2 regions of the Geobacillus sp. FSL K6-0789 genome follow, and region 2 is predicted to be linked to the other one. Evidence: a T-box and tRNA genes for the amino acid it is inferred to sense, from the RefSeq annotation. Region 2 holds a T-box; the other holds one or more tRNA genes.
What was found. The T-box of region 2 lies ahead of pheS (phenylalanine--tRNA ligase subunit alpha). A T-box ahead of a tRNA ligase gene usually reads a tRNA of that ligase, here a tRNA-Phe.
Positions count from the first base shown of each region.

Region 1 (3,252 bases), 1.3 Mb from region 2:
GTGCGTTAACCACTTCGCCATAGTCGCCTCGTTCTGGTGCCGGCTGCAGGACTTGAACCCGCAACCTACTGATTACAAGTCAGTTGCTCTACCAATTGAGCTAAGCCGGCACATTTAACATGAGTTACTGGATCATATGATCTGCTCGGTTGTTCCTCTTCCTCTACAAGCTGATTCGAGGAAGTCAAATGCTCGGTGTCCCTTCCTCTGCAAGCTTATTCAAAGAAGTGGGATGCGTCGGGACAACTCGAAGCAGATTCAACGATGCGAATGCTCGTCTCTACCAATTGAGCTAAGACGGCACGATTTTAAAGTGCATGGCGGAGGAGGAGGGATTCGAACCCCCGCGCGCCTTGCGGCGCCTCTCGGTTTTCAAGACCGACCCCTTCAACCACTTGGGTACTCCTCCAAAAAAGCAACAATAATAATAATGGTGGACCTTGTAGGACTCGAACCTACGACCGGACGGTTATGAGCCGTCTGCTCTAACCAGCTGAGCTAAAGGTCCGATAATGGTGGCGGTGGAGGGGATCGAACCCCCGACCTCACGGGTATGAACCGTACGCTCTAGCCAGCTGAGCTACACCGCCAAATTTAAGTCAAAAGGTGGAGCCTATCGGGATCGAACCGATGACCTCCTGCTTGCAAAGCAGGCGCTCTCCCAGCTGAGCTAAGGCCCCATGATAAATCGGGAAGACAGGATTTGAACCTGCGACCTCACGGACCCGAACCGTGTGCTCTACCAAGCTGAGCTACTTCCCGACAAAACGCGCTCGAGAGGATTCGAACCCCTAACCTTCTGATCCGTAGTCAGATGCTCTATCCAATTGAGCTACGAGCGCACGTGCCGAGGGCCGGACTCGAACCGGCACGGTAGTTACCTACCCCAGGATTTTAAGTCCTGTGCGTCTGCCAATTCCGCCACCCCGGCGGAAGTGGAGCGGAAGACGGGGCTCGAACCCGCGACCCCCACCTTGGCAAGGTGGTGTTCTACCGCTGAACTACTTCCGCAAGACGATGAGCCATGGAGGACTCGAACCTCCGACCCTCTGATTAAAAGTCAGATGCTCTACCTACTGAGCTAATGGCTCATGGTTGGGTATACACTCACAGTGAACGATGTCCCTTCCTCTACTAGCATATTCGAAGATGCAAGATGCGTCGGGACAACTCGAAGCCAACTCGATGATGCATCGCTCGTTGCTCTACCTACTGAGCTAATGGCTCATGGTTAAGATAACACTCTAAGCTTCATTTCACTCTACCTGCCCCTTCCTCTACAAGCTTATTCGAAGAAGTCAAGTGTGTCGGGGCAACTCGCAGCGAACTCGAAGATGTATCGCTCGTTTCTGAGCTCATGTTTCGCTAGTTGAATTTTTTCAAAATGGAAGATGCCGGCTGCAGGACTTGAACCCGCAACCTACTGATTACAAGTCAGTTGCTCTACCAATTGAGCTAAGCCGGCACATTTAACATGAGTTACTGGATCATATGATCTGCTCGGTTGTTCCTCTTCCTCTACAAGCTGATTCGAGGAAATCAAATGCTCGGTGTCCCTTCCTCTGCAAGCTTATTCAAAGAAGTGGGATGCGTCGGGACAACTCGAAGCAGATTCAACGATGCGAATGCTCGTCTCTACCAATTGAGCTAAGACGGCATAATTTATAGTTTGATGGTGGCTCGGGACGGAATCGAACCGCCGACACAAGGATTTTCAGTCCTTTGCTCTACCGACTGAGCTACCGAGCCATATATTATTTTTTAACTCGCTCGTTGAATTGCTCTGTGCCTCTTCCTCTACCAGCTGATTCAAAGACGCTCGATGCGTTGAGGCAACTCGAAGCGAATTCGATGAAGCAGATGCTCGTCTCTACCGAATGAGCTGCTGAGCCGTATTTTTCATCTTTCACAATTTTGAAAGAATGGCGGTCCCGACGGGACTCGAACCCGCGATCTCCTGCGTGACAGGCAGGCATGTTAACCACTACACTACGGGACCAATTTTGGTTGCGGGGGCAGGATTTGAACCTGCGACCTTCGGGTTATGAGCCCGACGAGCTACCGGACTGCTCCACCCCGCGGCGATAAGAATACACAATTGGTGTAAGTGGTGGAGGATGACGGGATCGAACCGCCGACCCCTTGCTTGTAAGGCAAGTGCTCTCCCAGCTGAGCTAATCCTCCACGAAATTGCCTAGCAGCGACCTACTCTTGCAGGGGCGCTGGCCCCAACTACCATCGGCGCTGGAGGGCTTAACTTCCGTGTTCGGGATGGGAACGGGCGTTTCCCCTCCGCTATCACCACTAGGCAATGGCGACAAGTATTATTATAAGGGAATTGAGCTTATTGTCAAGGACTTTTTTTCATTCCTTCAAAACTAGATAACCGTTTCGGGAAGAAGCCGGGACGCTTTCACTTTTCATTGTCTAGCTCCGGCTCGCCGCCGCTCGCCTGCGCTTTTCGATGTCTAGTTCCGGCCGCCATCGGCTCGCGACGCTTCGGTCCTGCTGCGGCGGGCTAAGCCCGCTCACAGGCCCTCCAGCGCGCCTCGCCGATAAGCAGGCGGCCTCCACTTTTCTTGTTAGGTTAAGCCCTCGATCGATTAGTATCCGTCAGCTCCACGTGTCGCCACGCTTCCACCTCGGACCTATCGACCTCGTCATCTTCGAGGGATCTTACCCGCCTGACGCGGTGGGAAATCTCATCTTGAGGGGGGCTTCACGCTTAGATGCTTTCAGCGCTTATCCCGTCCGCACATAGCTACCCAGCGGTGCCCCTGGCGGGACAACTGGTACACCAGCGGTGCGTCCATCCCGGTCCTCTCGTACTAAGGACAGCTCCTCTCAAATTTCCTGCGCCCGCGACGGATAGGGACCGAACTGTCTCACGACGTTCTGAACCCAGCTCGCGTACCGCTTTAATGGGCGAACAGCCCAACCCTTGGGACCGACTACAGCCCCAGGATGCGATGAGCCGACATCGAGGTGCCAAACCTCCCCGTCGATGTGGACTCTTGGGGGAGATCAGCCTGTTATCCCCGGGGTAGCTTTTATCCGTTGAGCGATGGCCCTTCCATGCGGAACCACCGGATCACTAAGCCCGACTTTCGTCCCTGCTCGACCTGTCCGTCTCGCAGTCAAGCTCCCTTGTGCCTTTGCACTCTCCGAATGATTTCCAACCATTCTGAGGGAACCTTTGGGCGCCTCCGTTACCTTTTGGGAGGCGACCGCCCCAGTCAAACTGCCCGCCTG
Region 1 is NZ_CP151966.1:536,315-539,566, reverse strand. It holds tRNA gene NSQ51_RS02815 (tRNA-His) at 1-27, opposite strand, end outside; tRNA gene NSQ51_RS02810 (tRNA-Thr) at 35-110, opposite strand; tRNA gene NSQ51_RS02805 (tRNA-Ser) at 319-409, opposite strand; tRNA gene NSQ51_RS02800 (tRNA-Ile) at 432-508, opposite strand; tRNA gene NSQ51_RS02795 (tRNA-Met) at 514-590, opposite strand; tRNA gene NSQ51_RS02790 (tRNA-Ala) at 608-680, opposite strand; tRNA gene NSQ51_RS02785 (tRNA-Pro) at 689-762, opposite strand; tRNA gene NSQ51_RS02780 (tRNA-Arg) at 769-842, opposite strand; tRNA gene NSQ51_RS02775 (tRNA-Leu) at 846-931, opposite strand; tRNA gene NSQ51_RS02770 (tRNA-Gly) at 937-1,011, opposite strand; tRNA gene NSQ51_RS02765 (tRNA-Lys) at 1,019-1,091, opposite strand; tRNA gene NSQ51_RS02760 (tRNA-Thr) at 1,393-1,465, opposite strand; tRNA gene NSQ51_RS02755 (tRNA-Phe) at 1,674-1,749, opposite strand; tRNA gene NSQ51_RS02750 (tRNA-Asp) at 1,924-1,999, opposite strand; tRNA gene NSQ51_RS02745 (tRNA-Met) at 2,005-2,081, opposite strand; tRNA gene NSQ51_RS02740 (tRNA-Val) at 2,109-2,184, opposite strand; rRNA gene rrf (5S ribosomal RNA) at 2,193-2,309, opposite strand; rRNA gene NSQ51_RS02730 (23S ribosomal RNA) at 2,584-3,252, opposite strand, start outside.
Region 1: it has a tRNA-Phe gene. The T-box ahead of pheS (phenylalanine--tRNA ligase subunit alpha) is inferred to sense a tRNA for this amino acid. The anticodon was not compared.

Region 2 (3,252 bases):
TAGGCGACGCCGATCATGCTTAAACAGTCGGCGCGATTGGGCGTCAAAGACAGTTCGAGCACTTCATCGTGCAAGCCGAGCCATTCCAGTGCATCGGCGCCGACCGGCGCATCGCTCGGAAAGACGAAAATGCCGTCTGCATACTCTTTCGGCACGACTTTCGTTTCGACGCCGAGCTCTTGGAGCGAACAAATCATTCCGTTCGATTCTTCCCCGCGCAGCTTCGCCCGTTTGATTTTGAAATTGCCCGGCAGCACCGCCCCGACTTTGGCGACGGCGACCTTTTGCCCTTTGGCGACGTTCGGGGCGCCGCAAATGATTTGCACCGGCTCGCCTTCGCCAAGGTCAACGAGGCATTTCCGCAGTTTATCCGCGTTCGGATGCGGCTCGCACTCGAGCACATGGCCGATGACGACGCCGTTCATCCCGCGGTCGAGCGCCTCAACCCGCTCGACTTCAATGCCGCTTTTCGTGATGCGATCAGCGAGTTCCGCGGCGGTGACCCCCGTCAAATCGACGTACTCGCTCAGCCAACGGTAAGACACGAGCATGGAAAACCCCTCCTTTTTCTGTTACACACGCAAAAATTGCCGCAAGAAACGTAGATCGTTTTGATAGAAATGACGGATGTCGTCAATGCCGTACTTCAGCATCGCGATCCGCTCCGGCCCCATGCCGAACGCAAAGCCGGTGTACGTTTTCGAATCAAAGCCGGCCATCTCAAGCACGTTCGCATGCACCATGCCGGCTCCTAAAATTTCGATCCAGCCGGTGCCTTTGCAGACGCCGCAGCCCCGCCCTTCGCATCGGAAGCAGGACACATCGACTTCGACCGACGGCTCGGTGAACGGGAAAAAGCTCGGCCGGAAGCGGATGTCGCGCCCTTCCCCGAACAGCTTGCGGGCAAATTCGCGCAGCGTCCCTTTCAAATCGCTCATCCGGATGTTCCGGTCCACAACCAATCCTTCAATTTGCGTAAACTGGTGCGAATGCGTCGCATCGTCCGTATCGCGGCGGTACACTTTGCCCGGACAAATGATTTTCACCGGGCCGCGCCCGCGGTGTTTTTCCATCGTCCGCGCCTGCATCGGCGATGTGTGGGTGCGAAGCAAAATCTCCTCCGTGATGTAAAACGAATCTTGCATATCGCGGGCCGGGTGGCCTTTTGGCAAATTGAGCGCCTCAAAGTTGTAATAGTCGGTCTCGATTTCCGGCCCTTCGGCGACCGTATAGCCCATGCCGATAAACAAATCTTCAATTTCTTCAATGACGCGTGTCAGCGGATGGGGATTGCCAAGACTCACAGGTCGTCCCGGCAGCGTCACATCGATCGCTTCGGCGGCCAGCTTCCGCTCGACTTCCTCCTGTTCCAGTTTCGCTTGTTTCGCCTCGAGCGCCTGCTGAATCGCCGCTCTCACTTCATTGGCCAGCGCGCCGAGTTTCGGGCGCTCTTCCGGCGGCAATGCCCCCATGCCGCGCAGCACTTCGGTGATCGGCCCTTTTTTGCCCAAGTAAGCGACGCGCACGTCATTCAGTGCTTTGACGTCTTTCGCCTCATCGATTCGGCGAAGCGCTTCTTGCTTCAGCTCGTACAGCCGTTCTTTCACTTAAGTCCCTCCTCTATCCAAAATAAAAAACCCGCCCCCGGTAAGGGACGAGTTGTTGCTCGCGGTACCACCCTTGTTAACAGCACAAATGTGCTGTTCGCTTCATTGCGATAACGGCCGAAAGCCGGAACACCTTTACATCCCCTTTTGGGATGGTCCCGGTGCCAACTCGGGAGGTGAACTTCACTTGCGTCGGCCATAAAAACGCTCCCAGTCTCCGGCGTTTTCTCCCTGGATGGCGAGCGGCAAGCTACTTTTCTCCGTCATCGTTGTTGTCCGTATGGAAAATGTCGCTATTTATTATACGCAAAGAAAACGGCAAAGGCAAGGTCAGGCCGAAATTTCTTTGCGCAGCTCATCGTTTACCGCACCGCCTGCAAGGAATAAAGCAAAATTCCGGCCGCGACGGCGACATTCAGCGACTCGGCTTGGCCGTAAATCGGGATGTAGATGGTTTCCGTCGTCATCTCGAGCCATTCGCGCCGGACGCCGCTTCCTTCATTGCCGACGAGCAAGGCGAAGGAAGACGAAGGCGGAACGGTGCGGTAATCAACGGCATTCTCCAAGGCCGTTCCGTACACCGGAATGCCCTGCTCCTTGAAACGCGCGATCCATTGCGCCAAATCGCCTTTGACAACCGGAAGATGAAACAGCGACCCTTGCGTCGCCCGCACGACTTTCGGATTGTACACATCGGCGCACCCTTCGCCAAGGATGACAGCATCGATCCCGGCGGCATCGGCGGTGCGAATCATCGTCCCGAGATTGCCCGGGTCTTGCACGGCGTCAATGAGCAAGGCGGTCTTCACGCCTTCAAGCTCGGCCGGTAGCTGTCGGCACACCGCGGCGATGCCTTGCGGCGTCTCCGTGCTGCTGATCGCCTTCATCACCGCTTCGGTCACGATCACAACCGGGACGCTGACGTCCCAGCCGGGCGGGATGGCTGTCCGCTCGTCCACCATCAGCTCAACAAGCGGCGCTCGGCTTTTTACAGCCTCTTCGACAAGATGAAACCCTTCAAGCAAAAACAATCCGGTCTCATCGCGCCCTTTTTTGGTCTGCAGCTTTTTCCATTGTTTGACGCGCGCATTTTTCGGCGATTCGATCCGCTTCACCGTTTCGTCCCCCAATGTTTGGCGATAAACTCGTCGCGCCCGGACGCGGCGCGGTCTTGCTTGTAATGCTCCGGATTTTTCTTATGGTAGTTTTGATGATACTCTTCCGCCGGGTAAAACGTCGTCGCCGGCAAAATTTTCGTTACAATCGGCTTCGAGAAGCGCCCGCTTTCCTCGAGCGCCCGCTTTGACTGCTCGGCGAGCTGGCGCTGTTTTTCGTTATGGTAAAAAATCGCCGTCCGATATTGCGGCCCGCGGTCGTGAAACTGGCCGCCGTCATCGGTCGGGTCGATTTGACACCAATACAGCTCCAACAGCCGCTCATACGGAAAGACGTCCGGGTCAAACGTGATTTGCACCGCTTCGTAATGGCCGGTCGTGCCGGTTTTCACTTGCTCGTATGTTGGGTTTTCGACATGCCCGCCCGTATAGCCGGAGACGATGCCGTAAATGCCGTCAAGCTCCTCAAACGGCGTCACCATGCACCAAAAGCAGCCGCCGGCGAATGTCGCTTTTTCCATTGTGTCGTC
Region 2 is NZ_CP151966.1:2,365,896-2,369,147, forward strand. It holds gene pheT (phenylalanine--tRNA ligase subunit beta) at 1-551, opposite strand, end outside; gene pheS (phenylalanine--tRNA ligase subunit alpha) at 573-1,607, opposite strand; T-box leader at 1,648-1,883, opposite strand; gene NSQ51_RS12505 (RNA methyltransferase) at 1,970-2,722, opposite strand; gene msrA (peptide-methionine (S)-S-oxide reductase MsrA) at 2,719-3,243, opposite strand.